Regions from separate parts of the Paenibacillus sp. FSL K6-1566 genome, predicted to be linked through region 2. Evidence: riboswitches for the same ligand, from Rfam matches in the RefSeq annotation. Region 2 holds a riboswitch; each other region holds the start of a gene.

Region 1 (6,617 bases), 1.0 Mb from region 2:
GCTCCGACGGCCAGCTCTCCTGCAGAAAGCGATACCTGGTTCATGACCTGGATAAGCTCCTGATTTTTCGTTGATATATTCCGGCTTGAAGCCATGACGCTGCGGGTGATGTCGGAGGTTTCCTGAAGGATTTTGCGGAGCTTGTCCACCATGCTGTTGAAGGTTCTGCTGAGATCATTCATTCCGCCCATCTCTTCTACCTGGAAGGTAAAATCTCCTTTGGCAATTTTGGCGGAGACGCTGGAGATTTCGGAGAACGTGCTCGTAAGCGCTCTCTCAATGACACGGGAAAGTGGATAAGTGAGTCCGATTAGCACCGCAACAAGTACGATACCAATGACCGCTTTGCCTACGAGTATAAAGGCGATCAGCATTGGAAGCGCGAACAAGGCGGCAATGAGATAACAGGCTGCTGTGATTTTTTGAGCGATCGGGAGTCTGTTGAACCATGCCATACGAATGAATCCTCCTCAAGCTATATAGGATATTTTTACCATGATTATATCATCGTGCGACAAAAGTAGATACAAGGAATTACAAAATTTTCAATCAGGTGAGTCTAAAGACCCTGAATGAAACCCGGAAGATTCTGATCTAATGTTATCCTCGTACAGAACTCGTGAAAAAGAGAGCGGATTTGTGAACGCTTATGCGCTACAAACCCGCTCCAACGATTGTCTATTTCTCTGCCCGGAACAATGCGGAGGCCAAATATTCGGTGTTATCGAGAATCATGCGGTCATGCTTGAAGACCGTCTCCCAGAGTGCAAGGTCGAGCAATATTCCTTTATCCCGCTGCTCATAGGCATCCAGATGGCGTGTCTGTTCCTCCTTCAACTTCTCGTTGAAATGATTGTATTCCAGCACCTCGGCCTGCTTGAAGCCGCTGCCCAGCAGCGCATCGCGCCATTTCTCCCGGTCCATGAGGCGGGGGATGCCGAAGAAGGCAAGCAGCTCGTTGAGCTGCGGTTCAGGCATGCTCTTATCCAGAATCAGCTCCCTGTCCATTAAAATTCCGCCGGCATCCAGAACGCGGTAATATTCCGGAATGGAGCGCGACGTATCGGTGAAGACGGTGACCGACTCGGCCAGAATGACATCGAATTGATTGTCCGGAAAAGGCAGCGAGCATACGTCTGCCTGAAGAAATTCCACATCACTGCCCATCGCCGCTGCTCTTGCTTTTGCTTTTGTAATCATATGCTCATTCAGATCAATGGCCGTCACTTGGTAGCCTAGGCCGGCTAGGTGACAGGCCGTTCGGCCGGTTCCGCAGCCAACCTCCAGAATTCGGCTGCTCGGCCTGATAGGGTACGAATTCAGCATTCTCAGAGTGGCCTCGAATCCCCCGGGGTGGGCGCTGCCCATCCCTAATTTGGACAGCATGTTAATGTAATTCATCGAATGGATCCCTACTTTCGTTATCTGCATAAGGATATTTGTTTATTTACCATATGATTGAGGTACGTTTGGGGTTTTCGCTGAATTTACTATTTTGAGCCCTTTTTTTGAAGATATGAGCGGTTTGGGGGAAATACGCATGAAGATGGAGCCGATTCAGGCCGCAAGGAAGGTCGTGTCGGAACAATATCCGGATTGTCTGCTGGCTGTACTGGGGGGCAGTGCTTCCAGGGGAGAGCATAACGAGCACTCAGACCTTGACGTGATCATTGTAGAGAGAGAAGGCGAAGGGCTGAGGAGAAGGACGATTGAAGCTGCCGGCTGGATCGTAGAGCTGTTTATTTTATCTAGCTCCGGCTATCGCGAAGATTTTGACGCAGGCATCGTTGCGGCGAATCCGACGTTGCAGCGGATCATGGCTGAAGGCGTTGTTCTCTGCTCGCTACCGGAAGGGGAAGCCATTCGCGGGGAGGCCCAGGCTGATCTGGATTACGGCCCGCTGCCATTAACGATGTCCGATATTGACGCAGCCCGGTACATGATCACCGAATACATGATGGATCTTAAGCAGGCCAAAGGGGACGGGGAAGCCTGGTTTACCGTTCAAAAAATATCGACTTTGCTCTGCGAGTTTGTCCTGAGGGTGAACCGGCAATGGACGGGGGAAGGGAAGACGCTGTTCCGGCTGGTCTCCGGCTTCGATCCGCATTTTAGCGAGCGGTTGGTGCAAGCGCTGGAGGCGATGTACCGTACCCGGCAATCGCATCAGCTCATGAAGCTGTGCGAGCAGGTTTTGCTCCCTTACGGAGGCCAGCTGCTTGTCGGATATGAAGAATAAGGCCATCGGCTGGGGGAAAAGACAAGCGGTACAGCTGCCGTGACCGTCGTTCTTTCCGGCTCATACCTTAATATGTGATGACATCACGTATTTCAATAAATCCAGGAGGGATCGTCATGAGCGGAGCATATGGTGGAGATGTTTGGGGCACATCAACGGGTATTATACTGGTTCTCTTTATCCTGCTCGTAATCATCTCGCTTGCTTGGGTTTAATTCATCAAGGATACGCGGTGGATAGCACAAGGACTCGGCATATCGCCGGGTCCTTGTCTGCTTAAGCGTGCATATTATACGCTATTCTGCTTTGGCGATGGACTGTGCGCGGAGACGACAGCGGTCATCACGAGGTGGCTGGTATCTGTCTGGATGGCATGCTTGAACGCATCCTCGAGGGATTCGAATACGCGAGTGAGCGTTCCGTCGAGACGGCTTGCGTAATGGACGCTGCCCCCGAAGGTTCCCTTTTCCTTGGCGCGCTGCACTTCTCCGTAGATAATATCCATATAATGCTCGGTTCCGAGCGGATACAAGGCGAACTGGCAGGCGGTTTCAATATCCGCGTGTGGTCCAAGCTCGCTGTTTAACACCCCGGAATCCTCAGACATATAGACATCCGCATCCGTATCGCCTGGGCAGCCGATGGAGTAGGTCCCATTAAAGACTGTATGTACGCCGGAAGCTGCCGCATGGGCGAATATCGCACGGGTAACGTCAAATACGTGCTCGGCACGTCCGCGAACACAAGTACTGACATCATCGGTATGAATCCATACCTTATCCGTATGCACAGACTCCAACGCCCCCACAATCACTTCGACGAAGCGGTCCGTCATCGGAAATACCGAGAACCGGCAGCCAACAATCCGGCTGGTTCCGCATGCTAACTCATTCATTGTAGATTCCTCCTGCAGCATAAATTTGAGAACGCAAAATAACGCAAAAAAACCGCACCTTAAGGGATAAGTGCGGCGATGTCTACGCGAAAAAAACATAAACATGAACGCTACACTTCCCCACGCTAGCATGACCTAGATCGGGTAGTAAGGGTTAACGGCGGTTCCGCCGTTTCTCAGCACAAGGCACCCCTAGTACAGCAACACAAGATATGAAATTTTGCTTTGATTCCGGCCGGTCCAAGCTTTCGAAAGAGGGCGGCTTCTTACCTGGTAATTGTAACGTCTCGGCATCGAAAAAACAATGGCACCGCAGCAAAAAGCCGCCATGAGGAGCTTTAATAGGCTTCCTGATGGCGGCTCTTTGTCTTGTTTCGCTTACTTGTAAACTTTCACGCGATCTTCAAGCGGAGCAAATTCTTTGTCCCCTGGCTCAGCAGCCGGCTTGCCGAATGGCATTTGTGCAATCAGCTTCCAGTTTTCAGGAATGTTCCATTCAGCTTTTACTTTTTCGTCGATCAGCGGGTTGTAATGCTGCAGGGAAGCACCAAGTCCTTCGGCTTCCAGCATTGTCCAAACGACGAGCTGAAGCATGCCGTTCGACTGATTCGCCCATACCGGGAAGTTGTCGGCATAGAGCGCAAAGTTTTGCTGAAGCCCTGCGATGACATCGTTGTCCTCGAAGAACAGCACGGTGCCATAGCCTGCGCGGAAAGAGGCCATTTTCTCAGCGGTGGATTTGAATGCTTGCTCGTCGCCCACCACTTCCTTCAGAATGCCTTCCGTAATATTCCACAGCTTGTCATGCTGCTCACCAAGCAGAACGACCGCGCGTGCGCTTTGGGAGTTGAAGGAAGAAGGCGTGTATTTCACGGCATCTTTCACGATTTCTTGGATACGCTCATCGGAGATGACGGAATCCTTGCTGATCGCATAGTAGGAACGGCGATTTTTAAGTGCGGTAAGGAAGTCTTTAGACATGTTGATAAACCCTCCTGAGTCATGGTTTGGATTGCATACGCCTGATAAAAAGATGTCCTATCATTCAAGCAAATATGCATTAAGGTGATCGCTGAAATATGTTGAATTATTATTCCTTAACAACTTACTAATTGTAAGAAATAATACTTCCGTTAGTATGTTATTATATCACATTGGTCATTGTCAACCCTGTGATTGAGAATTTATAGATGAAATACCCCGTGATTGGGAGCTAAAACAGGGGAAGGGATTTTTTATTTCCTATTTATAAGAGAGGGCGAGGAGAACAATGGAAGGATTGAGGACAACAACGGCTAATTTCTGCCAAGCTTCATATTATGAACAATTGATGAACAAATCATGCAAAGATTAAAAATTTAATTGAGTTTGATTCTCAATTATACTTGTCGGTTGAGAATGAGGGTGATATAATGCTTATCAGAACGTAATTGATAATCAATCTCAATGAGAATGATAACTGAATTACGAGCTGACGAAATGATTTAGAGACATATGCATAGAAGGAAGAGCCATGAAGATCATTTACTTAGCCGCAGCCGTTGTGGCGCTTTCCATCGTCTCCTTATTTATCGGAGTCAAGGATATTTCGCCGCTGGACTTATTCTCCATGACGGAACAACAACAGCATATTATGCTCGTCAGCCGCTTGCCGCGTCTAGTCAGTCTAATTCTGGCGGGAGTCAGCATGAGTATCTGCGGATTGATCATGCAGCAGCTTAGCCGCAACAAATTCGTATCGCCGACAACGGCGGGAACCATGGATTCCGCAAGACTGGGAATTCTCGTTGCGATGCTCGTATTTACGACAAGCGGACCGCTTGTGAAAATGCTGGTGGCTTTTGTATTCGCTCTGGCCGGCACGTTTATCTTCATGAAGATCTTGGACCGGATCAAGTTCAAGGATGCGATCTTTATTCCGCTCGTTGGACTCATGTTCGGGAACATCGTAAGCTCGATCGCTACGTTCTTCGCTTATAAATATGATCTCATTCAGAACATGTCCGCATGGCTTCAAGGCGATTTTTCCATGATCATCAAGGGACAGTACGAACTTCTGTATATCAGCGTTCCGCTGGTCATTCTGGCCTACCTGTTCGCCAACAAATTCACGGTTGCCGGCATGGGTGAGGAATTCGCCACGAACCTTGGACTTCATTACCGGCGCGTCGTTAATTTGGGCTTGGTCATTGTAGCGCTGGTAACCGCATCCGTCGTGTTGACGGTCGGCGTGATTCCTTTTCTCGGTTTGATCATACCGAATATTGTAAGCCTGTATCTGGGAGACCATTTGAAAAAAAGCCTTTCCCATACCGCGCTGCTAGGGGCCGGATTCGTTCTGTTCTGCGATATCCTTGGTCGGATCATCATATACCCATACGAAATTCCGATCAGTCTGACCGTGGGCGTGCTCGGAAGCGGTATTTTCATTTACTTACTGATGAGGAGAAAGGCTTATGACTTATAGAGCCAAAATCGGCCTGCTGGCCGCGGTGGCAATTATCCTGGTGGCGGCCTTTCTGTTCATCGATCTTGGCGGCAGTTGGGATTACGCCTTCCCGCGAAGAATTAAGAAGGTGCTGGCCATTATTCTGACCGGCGGGGCGATCGCCCTGTCTACCACGGTGTTCCAAACGGTCACGAATAACCGGATTTTGACGCCGAGCGTCATGGGATTGGATTCTTTATATATTTTGATTCAGACGACAGTCATCTTCGTATTCGGTTCCTTTACGCTGTACAAACTGGGCAGCAACGCAAATTTCCTGATCAATGTCGGGGCCATGATTCTGTTCGCCGGCGTGTTATACCGGCTTCTGTTCCGGAGGGAAGGCAACAATATTTACTTCCTCCTCCTAATCGGCATGATCTTCGGAACCTTGTTCTCCAGCATGTCCTCCTTCATGGAGGTGCTGATCGATCCGAACGAGTTCCAATACGTAGCGGATAAAATGTTCGCCAGCTTTAACAATGTGAAGACCGATCTGCTGATCATGGCGAGCATTGTCGTTGCCGTTACGCTCCTGTACTTCGCAAGATTCACCAAGTATTTGAACGTGCTTGCGCTCGGGCGGGAGCAGGCGATCAACCTCGGCGTGAACTACGATTATGTTGTAAAGCGGCTGTTGATCGTCGTGGCAGTGCTGATCTCGGTTGCTACCGCGCTGGTGGGTCCGATCACGTTCCTTGGACTGCTGGTCGTCAACGTTGCTTATGAATTTATGAAAACCTACCGTCATTCCTACTTGATATCAGCTTCCATACTGATCAGCGTCATCGCATTGGTTGGCGGTCAATTGATTGTAGAACGGGTGTTTACCTTCTCCACGACGCTCAGCGTCATCATCAATTTCATCGGCGGTGTTTACTTTATATACCTGCTATTAAAGGAGAGTAAAGCATGATCCAGGTTACGAACGTATCGAAAGTCTATGGCGGCAAAAAAGTCGTCGACAACGTGTCGGTTACGATCCCGAAGGGCCA
Region 2 (6,617 bases):
TGGTGAATAACGCAGGCATCGCGGTCGGCGGATTCGTGGAAGAGGTGCCGCTTAGCGAGTGGAGACGACAGCTCGAGACCAATGTGATCGGAACCGTCTCCGTGACGCAAAGCATGCTGCCGTTGATGCGGCGGACGGGTAAATCCAAAATGATTCTGATCAGCAGCATCAGCGGCGTTGTCGGCTTTCCGGGCTACGGCCCGTACGCCGCTTCCAAATTTGCCGTTGAAGGCCTTGGCGAAAGTCTCGCCATGGAATTGATGCCTCTAGGCATCGATGTGGTGCTGGTGCAGCCCGGCGCTTACGGCACGCCGATCTGGGGGAAGAGCTTCGGGGAGTTGAAGGTGAGGGAGGGTTCGCCATACAGCGGGATGCTGAAGCGGGTATTGGCATACTCCGAACGGACCGCCAAAAAGAGCGGGGATCCGCTCGAGGTTGCAAGGTTGGTGGCTCGAATCGCCGGTATGAAGCATCCGAGCTTCCGGTACCGGCTTCCCCGCAGCACCCGGCTGACCGGGCGGATCAAGGCATGGCTGCCCGACCGCTTCTTTCAGCGGCTGATCGTCCGGCTATTGGGAAGAGAATAAGGTCTAACATTGCCCTTGTTCGATAGGGACGCAACGGGAGTCATTGCGGTCATGAATGAAGGCATCCGCAAGGACGTTCTTTATTTTTCCATACACAGCTCCTGCTCCAAGCACGCATCCCGCTTCTGCTTCTTGTCTGCGGGCGGATGGAGGATGCCGAGCAGCTCGCCCATTTTAACCGTCGTCCCGAGAGCGAGATCTCCCCGGGGGGTAAAGGTGCCGCTCTCGGTCAACAGCACAACGGTTGAGCCGAATTCGAAGTAGGCCAGCTCGTCCCCGATCTGCCATTTCGTCACGCTCTCGTCGGCATAACGGATGCTGCTTACGTTCAATGCTCCGACCTTGACCACGGCAACCTCACCGAAATCATGCTTGATATAGGTAATGAGCCTTTCGTTGCGGCTAAGCACCGACCGGATATGGGTCATGGCAAACTCGTTGACGGGATACACCTTGCCCTTGAGGTGCTCCCGCTCGATCTGCACGCCGGTAACGGGGGCGTGAATGCGATGGTAATCCGTCGGGCTTAAATATAAGACGAACGCATAACCGTTCACATAATTCTCGAACCTTGGAGACTGCGCAAGCAGCTCTTCAATGGTGTAATCCTGTCCCTTGACGTTCAGGATGGTGCCGGTATCGATGGTGCCCATGGCGGTAATCGTCGCATCAACCGGGCTCACCATTGCATCAGCGGTCGTATCTATGGCCCGCAGGCCGAGCTTTAACCGGCGGGAGAAGAATTCATTGAGCGAGCGGTATTCATGCAGCTCTTTCTCCGCTTCATGCGCCGGTATTTGATATATTCGAATAAATGCAGGGATCAGATGACGGCTCAACCGGCTGTGGGAGAACTGCCCCACCAAATGGGACAACCACTTACGGGAGGAGAGCTCAGTCATCAGACGCAGCAATCGTTTGGCCATGTTATTCTCCTTTTTTGTGCAAAGACCTAAGCTATCGATGATGCTTGAAAAGCAATCATTCTGATATTGACATAGAATCGGCTGGAAATCAACAAACGTACCTTGAAGAAAAAAAAGACCCTTGCCAAATCAGGAAAGGCTGTGTATTTTAAAGTTAACATAAAACCGAATAGGGAATACGGGTGCTTGAGTGAATCAGGCTGAGATTGCAGCTGCTATCCGCTGTTGACCGTTAATCTGAACTGGGTAATGCCAGCGTAGAGAATATCCGCCCCTGCTTATACTAGGGCCTAATTTCCGTCTGCGCGTTTTCCAGACGGTTTTTTGTTGTGTTTTTTTTTCATTTCAAAAAATAGCGATGGAGAGGGGAAGTTGTACGATGGAAACGATGAGGCAAGGCATAATGGGGGCTCAACCCAGAAAAGGGCTTAGACTGAGCGATATTTTGGTGACGGTGCTTGTATCGCTGGTGCTGGGCGTGGTGTATCACTTTTGGGGATCGGTATACAACCTGCTGAAGCCGCTCTTTTTCGAAGCGGACGAATTGCTGTACGGCATGTGGTTCGCCGCGGCGACGCTGGCCTATCTGCTGATCCGGAAACCTGGCGTGGCGATCATTGCAGAGGTTGCGGCCGCGCATGTCGAAGTGCTGTTCGGCAGCGGGTGGGGGCTTACGCTGCTGATGTACGGCTTGATTCAAGGCTTGGGTGCCGAGCTCGTATTTGCCGCAACCCGTTACCGCAGCTCTTCCGCCTTCACGGTGGCTCTGGCGGGGGCTGCTGCCGCCGTCGGCTCGATGCTGCTTGATTTCTTCTACAGCTACACGGACGATCTACAGACCTGGATGTTTCTGGCGAAATACGGCATGCGGATCTTCAGCGGCGCCGTCATTGCAGGCCTCCTGATGCTCATCCTCGCCAAAGCGCTGGAGCGTACCGGCGTAACCTCCCTGCTGCGCCCGGCATCGCAAAAAGACTATGAGGCGCTGGACGATTCGCGCCATGTCTAAAATGCAAACGGGCGTACACCTCGGAAACACGGTGGATGCGCCTAATGATCTCCAGGCGGAACCGGCGCTTTATGTAGAAGGGCTGCGCCTTAAATACCCGGGCGAGGAGCGGCTGATGTTCAAAGATCTTTCGTTCTCCGCCGCCCGCGGAGAAAAGGTGCTGCTGCTGGGTCCAAGCGGCTGCGGCAAATCGACGCTTCTTCAGGTGCTGAGCGGGATGATTCCCCGGGCGACGGAGGTGCCGATGAAATGCGAGGCGCAGAAGCTTCCCGTTTCCTGGGGATATGTGTTCCAGGATCCGGACACCCAGTTCTGCATGCCGTTCGTCGACGAGGAGCTGGCATTCGTCCTTGAAAACCAATGCGTTCCACGGGAGCAGATGGAAGAGCGGATGCAGGCAGCGCTGCAAGCCGTCGGCTTGGAGCTGGAGTCGCTCCATGTCAAAATCGCGCATTTATCGCAAGGGATGAAGCAGCGTCTTGCCCTGGCTTCTGCCCTATTGCTGGAGCCGGAGGTGCTGCTGCTGGATGAGCCGTCGGCGCTGCTCGATCCCGAGGGCCGCGAACAAATCTGGACGGCGGTGAAGGCCGTGTCCGCAGGGCGCACCTTGATCATTGTGGAGCACCGGATTGAGGAGATGGCTGAATATGCAGACCGGGTCGTGCTTTTTGGCCCGGATGGGACGATTCTGGGTGAAGGCACGCCGGCCGACGTATTCGCCCGCTATTCACGGGAGCTGAAGGAATTCGGCATCTGGTATCCCGGCGTATGGGACGACTATGCGCAGTCCCTATCCGGCAGGGAGGTATTTGCACCGCTCGGGGTATCCTCCGGCGGATCCCGCCAGGATGACTCCTTCGCCCGGGATTCGGGAAAAGCCGCTCAGCTACAGAACCGGGAGCGGCTCCATTCCGTTGAGGAGTCCGGACGGCTTACCGGAACGGACTTTACGTCGGCAGAACAGATCAAGCCTGCCGTTCAGCTGGCCCAGTTCTCAGGCAAGCGTTGGGACAAAGCCGTTATTACCGTCCAAGGGGCGGAGGTGTATCCGGGCGATTTTATTGCGATTGTGGGGCCGAACGGAGCGGGGAAGAGCTCGCTGCTTCTGAGCCTGATGGGGCTGCTGAATGCGGAAGGCACGTACCGCCTCAGCGGGGAGGAGGTTCCGTTAGGGAAAGGAAGACGAAACCGCAAACAAAGGGAGCGAATGCTCCGCCGAATCGGATTCGTATTTCAGAATCCCGAGCTGCAATTCGTGACGGAGCGCGTTACGGATGAGGTGGCGTACTCCTTGCTGGTGGACGGCATGTCCGCGGATGAGGCGGCTGAGCAGGCCCGCCGGACGCTGGAGCGATTCGGACTAGACGGCAAGGAGAGCCGGCATCCATACCAGCTATCCACGGGCCAGAAACGCCGCCTCAGCGTGGCCACAGCCATGGCCAGACAGCCGGCGGTGCTGCTGCTGGATGAGCCTACGTTTGGCCAGGATGCACGGAATACCTTTGCGATTCTTAAGATGTGCGAACGGCTGCGCCAGGCCGGGACGGCGATCGTGATGGTTACCCACGAGATGCGAATCGCCGAGCAGGCGGCCACCCATATTTGGGAGATCCGTCAAGGGCAGCTGGCTACCTGCATGGCATCGCCCAGGCTGACGGCAAGGAGAGCTCCTGGCTTCCAGGAGAACGGTTATCCGCCAATGAGGGCGGAGGACGAAGCCAAGGAATTTGGCGCCCGTGAGGACAACAAGGAATCTTCAGGCAGACCGTACGCGGAGGTGAGGTCATGAATATATGGAATCCGGTCCGCATCACGTGGCTGCACCGGGCAAATCCGGTGGTGAAGCTGTTTCTCGTCTGCTCCCTGTTCCTGATGACGGTGCTGACGCATGACATTGACTTTGTGGCGTATCAGGCGCTGATCTTTATGCTATGTCTCCTGGCGCTGTCCGGTGTCCGCACATGGAAGATGCTGCTGTTCTTCATTCCGTTTCTGCTCGCGTTCATCTCTTCCTCATCCTCCATGATGCTGTTCGGGAAGGGAGACACGGTTTGGTGGGAATGGGGGCTGTTCAAGGTATCGGAGGAAAGCTTTTATCGTGGATTGCATCTGGGGTTTAAAGGCATCGCTTTTGCCTGTGAAGGTCTTCTGCTGGTGACGACAACGTCGTCGGTCGATTTGTTCTACAGCCTGATGCAAAAGCTGAAGCTTGCTCCCAAGTATGCCTACAGCTTCATGGCATCCATCCGTCTTCTGCCGATGGTGTGGGAGGAATATGTAATCCGCCGGCAAGCGCTGAAGGTGCGGGGAGTGGTCCCGATCCGCGGTGTCCGCGGGGCGGTGAACCGGGCAGGGATGTATGTGGTGCCGCTTCTGGCACAGAGCATCCGCCGGGCGCACCGGGTTGCTGCGGCGATGGAAGCCAAGCGGTTTGACGGTGACCGGGGACGGCGCAGAACTTATTTTTACCCTTCGCGCTACTCCCGCTATGATCTGCTCACCATCGCACTTTTAGCGGCCGCAGCATATGGCGCTTATGCGGCTGCGGGGCATTTTCCATGGTTCGGCATCGGGGATGTGCGCTTTGATTAAATTCGAGGGCATTTTGCGTGAAAGCTCGTAATTTCGCGTAAGATGCCCTTTTTGCGTTTGGCTGGCGCTGCATGGGACCAGTGAAAAAAGAGATGGATTTTTCGTTCGAATGGTATATAATACGGTTGGTACCGAGTAGTTACTATTGGTACCAACCGTACATACCTGGATCGGTATGCGTTCCGCTTGGACGCTGCACCCATTTGAGGTGCCAACAACACAGAACAGCACTCTCTGATGTGACAAGAACAAAAACGACAACGTACGGTTTTGAGGCGACAAGAACAGAAACGACAAAGTACACGTTGAGGGGACAAGAACAGAAGAGACCAAGCACACGTTGAGGGATAAGAACAGGAAAGACAAAGCGCGCCTTGAGCGGACGACAACCCGGTCAGGGGCAAAGCGGAAGTGAAGCGCTGTATCCAAGTGGCTCAACGTAAGAAGAACAAGGAGGCTCGAATATGCGGGAGCGTATTTTGAAAGAAACGATGCGTTTGATCCAGCAGAAGGGATTTGCCTTTACCGTCAGTGATCTGGCGCAGGGGCTTGCGATCAGCAAGCGGACTATTTATGAGCATTTTTCCTCCAAGGAAGAGATCGTCGAGTCGATCGTTGATAGCTTAATTCAGCATATCCAGCAGCGGGAGCGGGAAATTGCGGAAGATGGACAGCTGGGCGTTCTGGAGAAAATCCATCAAATCCTGATCTGTTTGCCGCAAGAGCTTGAGAAGATGGATATGCGCCTTTTGACGGATCTCAAAAAGTTTCATTATAACCAATGGGAGAAGCTCGATACCTTTTTCAGAGAAGAGTGGGGCATCGTCAGCAAGCTGATGGAGCAGGGGATGGCGGAAGGCGTCATCAAGCCGATCTCGCTTCCGTTGTTTATCGATCTGTATCTGGGCGCAATCCAGCAAATGTACGACTCCCGGGCAACGGTGAAGCATCAGATGCCGCTTGGCGAGCTGCTGAAGTCGATCATGGATATCCTGCTGTTCGGCATCGCCGCGGGGCAGGGAAAGGAGAAATGAAACGATGCACTGGTTTTATTTAGCTCTGGCGATCTTGTTTGAAGTTGCCGGGACCATTAATATGAAAATGTCGGAGGGATTTACGAAGCTGCTGCCGAGCGTGCTGCTGGTCGTTTTTTATGTATGCAGCCTGAGCTTTCTGACGCTGAGCCTGAAGCAGATTGAAATTTCGGTGGCGTACGCGATCTGGTCTGGCCTCGGCATTATGATCATCACGCTGATCGGATATTCGTTCTTTTCGGAACAAATTAACGGTTTGAAGATATTCTCGATTCTGCTGATCATCGCAGGGGTTGTGCTGTTGAACCTGTCGGGCGGCGCCCATGCTCAGGAACAGCCGAAGGCGGAGCAAACGGACGTTCAGGCGGGTTGAAAAAGGCTTTGGATCCGGTCAATGGAGCATCAGAGCAGTTGTTTAACGCGCAATAATGTACTATACCCTTTTCGGCCGGCGGCTCTATAATGCAAG
Region 3 (6,617 bases), 4.9 Mb from region 2:
AGCTGCCTTCGGCCAGCATGTATCGTTCGCTTTTATAGTCCGTACAGCCGTGCGGCATTTCGATACAGCTGTCTGCGCGCTTCCTGTTCGGAAATCCCCTGCAGCTCGGCCCAAGCGGCAGCGGCAAGGGCGGTCATTTCCGGTCGGGTCGTCTGCCCTTGAAGGGGACCCTCGAACGGCCAAGGACCATCCGTCTCGGTCATGACCAGCTGCGGAGGATACATTCTCGCAATATCGCGGATCTCTTCTTCATAAAGGATATCCGGCGTAAAGGAGATATGATAGCCGCTTGCGGCCATCCGGTCTAACGTATCGCGTGAGCCCTTGAACCAATGAAAATGAGCGCGGGCGATCCCGTAGGCTTCGAGCAGATCGCATGCGGTATCCGCTTCCTCATACACGGCGTGCAGAATGATCGGTTTATCGTGCTTCTTCGCAAAGGCGACGAATCTTTCGAGCAGCTCGATATAAGGCGCGTTGTCCCACGAATGTCCTGCTGACTCCGCCTCCAGTCTTGCATAATAGGGGAGGCCGACCTCCCCGACCGCCACCATGTCTTGGACATGGTTCTCCATCCAGCGAAGCAGCTCTTCGGTTTCGTCCGGAGAGGGGAGAGGCTGCTCCGGGTGATAGCCGAAAGCAGGCTTAATGGAGTCCCCGTAGATTCGCGACAGCTCCAGATTGCGTTTGCAAGAGGGCAGATTCATGGACACGGTGATGATGTATTGGACGTTTCCCATCGCGAGCGCCGAGGCGATGCTCTCCTGATCGGCAAGCGAATAGCTGTCGAGATGGATATGCGTATCGATGAGCGGGATATCCACTCGATCATACGGTTCAAGCGGTAATGAGGTTGAAGCTGTTCCGGATGCCATAATGAGCCCTCCTTTCGTATCCAATGTTCTTACAGTTTGTCTCTACATATATTATATAGAAGCTATTCTTTACTTATCCGGCTCCGTGCCGGAACCTATAACAGCCGGCCGCTTGCTTATGCATGCAGCCGGCTGTTCCGTCTGAGGAATGGAATCTATAATCCGCATCAAATGAAATTGTTATGCAGCATACAGCAGCTTCAAGAGGAATGGCAAGTTAACATTTCCTACAATCGGCTGAAGCATAACAAATCTGCACCTGACAGCGGCTGGAACATAACAAGTCAGCATCTTGAATGCAGCCGGAAGCATAGCAAGTCAGCGTCCTGATAGCAGTCCCTGCTAGTCAATTGCGTTTCTGCTGCTCCTGCCGCAGCACGGCTGAAATCTCGGATTTCAGCTCGATGAAGGACGGATCCAGCAGCAGATCCTCCCGGCGAGGACGGGTGAACGGAACCTCGACCCGTTTCAGAACCGAGCCGGGACGCGCGGACAGAATATAGATGCTGTCCGAGAGCAGCAGCGCCTCCTCAATATGATGGGTGATCATCAGCACCGAGCGCCGCGTGTCCTCCCATATATCGAGCAGCCAGCGCTGCATGTCGCTTCGGGTCAGGGCATCGAGCGCGCTGAACGGCTCATCGAGGCACATGACCTCCTGCGGGCTCATGAGCGCCCGCAGAAATGCCGCGCGCTGCTGCATCCCGCCTGATAGGGTATGCGGATAAGCCTGCTCGAAGCCGCCAAGCCCGGCCCGTTCCATCCAAGCGCGGGCATGGGCGCGAGCGGAAGCTTTAGAGGTCCCCCGGAGCTCCTCCGGCAGCAGGACGTTGTCCTCAATCGTCCGCCACGGGAACAAGGCCGGCTGCTGCGGCATATAAGCGATGCGGCCCTTCTCCCCGGTGACCTCCAGTCCCTCCATGAGGACCTGACCGGCATCAGGCGCAATCAATCCGCCGATGATGTGAAAGAGCGTGCTTTTTCCGCTGCCGGAAGGGCCGATGATCGATACGAATTCCCCGGGAAGCACCTTAAGCGACAGCTCCTCCAGCACATGCACTTCACTGCGCCGCTCGCGGAACACCTTGCGAATCCCCCGGACCTCCAGGGCAGGAGCGGGGGGAGCGGCTGCGCCGCCGGTCGAATTCAAGACGGAATCAGGCGCTTGCTGCGTCATATGGGCAGCCTCCCTTCTTTATTAAGATCCCTGATTTCAACCTTATCTGTAATCTGAATATGAAAGAACCATTTAAAGCTGGGAGCAGCCGCGATGCAAGAGGAACCCTGCATGTATTTGCCCCGCCTCCCGGTTCAATCGTTCAACTCATGAAGCAGAGAGCATCTATATGGCCAAGCCATGCCAATCAATGCTTCCGGTTCCAGCGGATCAGCCGTTTCTCCAGCAGGGTGATAACGCCTACCATGAGCAGGCTGAGCAGCACGATAACCAGAATGGCCACGAATACGCGATCGGTCCGGTACCCGGATTTTTGCAGCATCATATAATAGCCGATTCCCCGGTCAGACCCGATCCATTCCCCGATGACCGCCCCCATGACCGAATACGTGGCCGCGATCCGAATCCCGGAGAAGATGGATGGCAGCGCGTGCGGAAGCTCCAGCTTGGTGAAGATTTGCCACGGCGTGGCTCCCGTCATCTGCATATAATTCATCATCGTGCGGTCGGTCCGTGCCAGCCCGTCGAGGGCCGCTACGGCTACGGGGAAGAAGCAAACGAGCGTAATGACGATGACCTTCGGCAGCATGCCGAACCCGAACCAGATCATGAGGAGCGGGGCCAAGGCGATGGTCGGCACGTTCTGGCTTAAGATGAGAAGCGGATAAAGGGCTGTTTTGAGAAAAGGGACCCTGTGCAGAGCCAAAGAGAGCAGGAGTCCGATACCGGTTCCGATGGCAAATCCGATCACGGTTAACTTTAGGGTAGCCCAGGTGTGTTCCATAAGTCCCGACGCCCCGGTGATGGCTTCATGCCCGATAGCCGTCGGCGCAGGCAGAATGAATTTCTCGATATCGAACATCCAGACCGCAGCCTGCCACACGATCAAAAAGAAGAGGACCGCCACGACGGGCGGCCATATCGAGCTCCACCAGCTTTTCATGGACGGTATTTCTCCGTGAGCTTATCCATGCTGATGCCCTGCGGATGATGTGCGATTTTGACTTGGGAGATGATGCTCGGACTCCCGGCTTTCACCAGCGCATCATGCATTCGCTCCACGATGCGGAGCAGCTCGGACAGCTCGCCTTCCATCGTTGTTTCCAAAGCATGGACCTCGTATTTGACGCCGGAATCCTGGATTACCTTAATGGCTTCATCCACATAAGGGATGCTGTCTCCGCCGTCCGGCGTACGCGGAATGACTTGAATGCTCAGCAGTGTATTCGCCATGAGTCAATCGTCCTTTCGTATATGGGTTCTCATTTGCACGGCCGTTAAGCCTCATGCCGATGAGCCGCGAAGCAGCATTGCAATGCTGCGGGGAGTGCTTCTCCTATTTGTCAGGCAAAAACTCATTCGTAAACGCGCGCTCCGCGTCCAATTCCTTCTCCAGCAGCTTGCGCTCAAACATCCAGTCGGCATATCCGGACCAAACCTCGGCCTTCTGCTCGCCCCAGCGCGGCGCGTCATCTTGATAGCGCGGGCTGAGCCACTTCTGGCTTTCCAGCACCAGCTCGGCATCCAGGTCGGGAACTGCCTTCGACAGCAGTGCCGCGGCATCTTCCGGATGGTCTATCGCATATTGATAGCCTTTGGACGTTGCGCGCATGAACGCTTTGACAAGCTCCGGGTCATCCGCGATCAGCTTCTCGTTCGTTACGATGACCGGCGTATAATAATCCAGCTGTTCGGAATAATCCTTCACGTAGATCATGTCCAGCGGCTCGCCGCGAAGCTGGGCTTCAATGCCTGTCCAGGCATAGTAGATCCAGGCGAAATCAATATCCCGCTTAACCGCCGTAAAATAATCGGCGTCTCCGATGTTCACGATGTTGACCTTGTTCACATCGGCTCCATCGATCTCCATGATCGATTTCATGACGGCTTCCTCAATCGGAGAGCCCCAGCCTCCGTAGGATTTTCCTTCAAAATCGGAGGCCTTCTTGATGCCCCGATCCTTCGGTGCAGCGAATCCGGACGTATTATGCTGAATGATGGCTGCGATCGAAACCAGCGGCAGCCCCTGTGTCCGGGCGAGCGTTACGCCCTCCTGATAGCTGATGCCGAACGGTACGTTGCCGGAAGCGACCATCGCATCGGTTCCCCCGGAGCCCGGCTGTACGATTTGCACGTTCAGCCCTTCCTCCTCATAATATCCGAGCTCCTTGGCTGCATATAATCCGGTGTGGTTCGTGTTCGCCGACCAGTCCAGCATCAATTGGACATCGCGGAGCTTGGCCGGCTGTTCTCCTTCTCCGGCAGTCTCTTGCTTGCCGGGCGCGCTTCCGCCGTTCTGGCCGCTTGCCCCGCAGCCGGAAGCGACCAGAAGCAGGACGCAGGCTAGCAGCAGAGAGAGCCATGTACGTTGTTTCATCGTGTTTCTCCTCTCCTTATATGTCTTCCATTTTCCGTATTAACTTCATAACAACAACAAAAAACGCCCCGATCGTATCGGAGCGCATGACGGCGTAAGTATATACTACGGCTTATGAACAGCCGCAATCCTATGGCTTCCTACGCTGGCATTACCCAGATCAGGTATAAGGGTCAGTATCTCTATGGGATACACTCTCAGCCGGCCGATTCCAGCTCCCCCGGTATTTATGAAGTTACGGGTTATACTTCCGTTATTATAGACCTACCGGAAGCACCTGTCCAGTACGGGAACGCCCCATGCCTGAAGGCGATTTTCTACGTTCGTATAGGTCGCCGGGGTGAGTGGCTGTCCAGGCATGGAAGACCCGAATGATCCAGGCGACCCATAGGAGTCTCTATATGCGGGCGGGCAACCTTAGACCTGGCCTGTTAGCGCTGGAAAAATTCAATCCATTCGCCTTCCGGACCGTGCACGAAGAAATAGCGGTAGCCGTTGGGCAGCGTGACGATTTCCTCATCCAGATGCGGAACGTCCAGCTCTTTCACCCGTGCATATTCCGCTTCAATGTCGTCCGTGCTGACGGCAAAGTGATGCACCGTTCCCTCCGCAGGAAGGGAGTCGCTGTATCCTTGAATCAGCTCGACCTCGGTTTCATCGCTGCCGTTAAAGCCGAGGAAAGCCAGCTGGATGACACCGTTCGTGTGCGTCAGACGGTCCTTGAGCTCAAGGCCGACCACCTTCGTATAGAAAGCGATCGTTGCTTCCAGATCCCTTACGACAATGCCTACATGGTCCAATCGTCTTTGTCCCATTTTACAAGAACCCCTTCCATGAAACTATGCTAGGATATAAAACCAAAGATACGTTGATATGAAAGAATAATACTACATAAACCCCATGTGTCAAGTGGGGATTGAGTGACTACAATCCCGGGACAATTCCGCAAATAACGATTCTACGCGGCCTATATGCCTATAAATATCCAGTTGTTGGGCGCTTCTTTCTTTACTTTTCCTCGGGCTAAAAGTATGATTGGATATGGAAACGCTTTAATTCGAAAGACCTATTCATCATGAATGACCAAGCCTACCTTTTGTTTCAGGGAGGGATATGAATGAGCCCGGGTCCATCCGATTCCATATATATTCGGCTCGCGATTGGATACGCATTGATCCAATGGATATTGGCCCTGTGGATGCCGGACGCTTTATTGCTTCACCGCATCTTAGCCATTATGGCTCCGATAGCCGCATTCGCGTATTTGATCGGGGTGATTGGCAGTCGGTATGAGCAAGGCCATCTTCGCAGATTTTGGCTTCTGATTGCAGCCGGATTGGCCGGCGATGCAATAGGGCGCATCCTGTATGCGGGTGATGAATGGATTGGAGGGGTGTTTGGCGGATCCATCCGGCTGGCGGAACTGTTCTGGAGCTTGGAAGCTCTATTGTTCGCCGGTGCCCTGATTTACCTGTTCAGACGAGTGCAGGGTCCGCTGCGGGGCGCTCGGTTTACCCTGGACATCATCATTGTTGCGATTACCTTGATGACGGTGGGGTGGGAGTATCTCATTAAGCCGGAGATGGAGAGCGGGACGGATACCGTCTGGAGGTCGGCCGGAGGAGCGATGCTCTATCCGCTGTGCGGAATCGTACTGATGTTCTTTACGCTGGTCGTGTATTTTAACACTAAGCAGCTGCACAAGCGGGCGGTCATCTTCCTGTGCCTTGGTGGAAGCGCATTTGCGCTCGGGGATGTCCTTCGGATCTTTCTTGATAGTTTCATGAACATCGGAGCTGGCCTATATGTATATCCGCTGCACACCCTCTCTGCATGCTTTATCGGCTTTGCGGGTGGACAAACGCTGCCTCGAAGGGGGAGGAGATCCCTATCCGAGAAGAAGCCGTGGCCGGCAGGAACCTTGATCGTACGATATTTGCTGCCCTACAGCGTCCTTGGCGGAATGTTTGCCCTGATGGCCCATCGGTTCGGGGGATGGAGCGGTCTATTTACCGGCTTGACCCTCTGCTTCATTCTCATTTTGATCAGGCAAATCCTGATTCAGGTCGAGAATGACCGCTTGTTCGAAAGGCTGCATGTCAGCCTGCAGAAGAGTGAATCGCTCGCGCACCGCGACGATTTGACGGGCCTGTATAACCGTCGTTATTTTAACGCCAGGCTTTCGGAA

Evidence for each region. Region 2 has a riboswitch for thiamine pyrophosphate ahead of NST08_RS24355 (ECF transporter S component). Riboswitches for the same ligand answer to the same signal wherever they lie in the genome.
Region 1: linked by a shared signal. The riboswitch ahead of NST08_RS19615 (YkoF family thiamine/hydroxymethylpyrimidine-binding protein) and the one ahead of NST08_RS24355 (ECF transporter S component) in region 2 are both predicted to bind thiamine pyrophosphate.
Region 3: linked by a shared signal. The riboswitch ahead of NST08_RS02620 (ABC transporter substrate-binding protein) and the one ahead of NST08_RS24355 (ECF transporter S component) in region 2 are both predicted to bind thiamine pyrophosphate.

The regions. Positions count from the first base shown of each region.
Region 1 covers NZ_JBBOSR010000001.1:4,450,732-4,457,348, reverse strand. Annotated here, with positions in the region: gene NST08_RS19635 (methyl-accepting chemotaxis protein) at 1-455, opposite strand, end outside; gene NST08_RS19630 (class I SAM-dependent methyltransferase) at 679-1,401, opposite strand; gene NST08_RS19625 (nucleotidyltransferase domain-containing protein) at 1,541-2,239, shown strand; gene NST08_RS19620 (sporulation protein YjcZ) at 2,356-2,454, shown strand; gene NST08_RS19615 (YkoF family thiamine/hydroxymethylpyrimidine-binding protein) at 2,529-3,134, opposite strand; TPP riboswitch at 3,235-3,338, opposite strand; gene NST08_RS19610 (nitroreductase family protein) at 3,513-4,115, opposite strand; gene NST08_RS19605 (ABC transporter permease) at 4,648-5,601, shown strand; gene NST08_RS19600 (iron chelate uptake ABC transporter family permease subunit) at 5,591-6,538, shown strand; gene NST08_RS19595 (iron ABC transporter ATP-binding protein) at 6,535-6,617, shown strand, end outside.
Region 2 covers NZ_JBBOSR010000001.1:5,459,534-5,466,150, reverse strand. Annotated here, with positions in the region: gene NST08_RS24365 (SDR family oxidoreductase) at 1-587, shown strand, start outside; gene asd (archaetidylserine decarboxylase) at 668-1,513, opposite strand; TPP riboswitch at 1,682-1,794, shown strand; gene NST08_RS24355 (ECF transporter S component) at 1,902-2,522, shown strand; gene NST08_RS24350 (ABC transporter ATP-binding protein) at 2,515-4,311, shown strand; gene NST08_RS24345 (energy-coupling factor transporter transmembrane component T family protein) at 4,308-5,114, shown strand; gene NST08_RS24340 (TetR/AcrR family transcriptional regulator) at 5,579-6,148, shown strand; gene NST08_RS24335 (DMT family transporter) at 6,153-6,521, shown strand.
Region 3 covers NZ_JBBOSR010000001.1:595,813-602,429, forward strand. Annotated here, with positions in the region: gene NST08_RS02600 (TatD family hydrolase) at 33-875, opposite strand; gene NST08_RS02605 (ABC transporter ATP-binding protein) at 1,222-2,052, opposite strand; gene NST08_RS02610 (ABC transporter permease) at 2,240-2,995, opposite strand; gene NST08_RS02615 (thiamine-binding protein) at 2,992-3,285, opposite strand; gene NST08_RS02620 (ABC transporter substrate-binding protein) at 3,389-4,429, opposite strand; TPP riboswitch at 4,550-4,661, opposite strand; gene NST08_RS02625 (VOC family protein) at 4,861-5,244, opposite strand; gene NST08_RS02630 (GGDEF domain-containing protein) at 5,547-6,617, shown strand, end outside.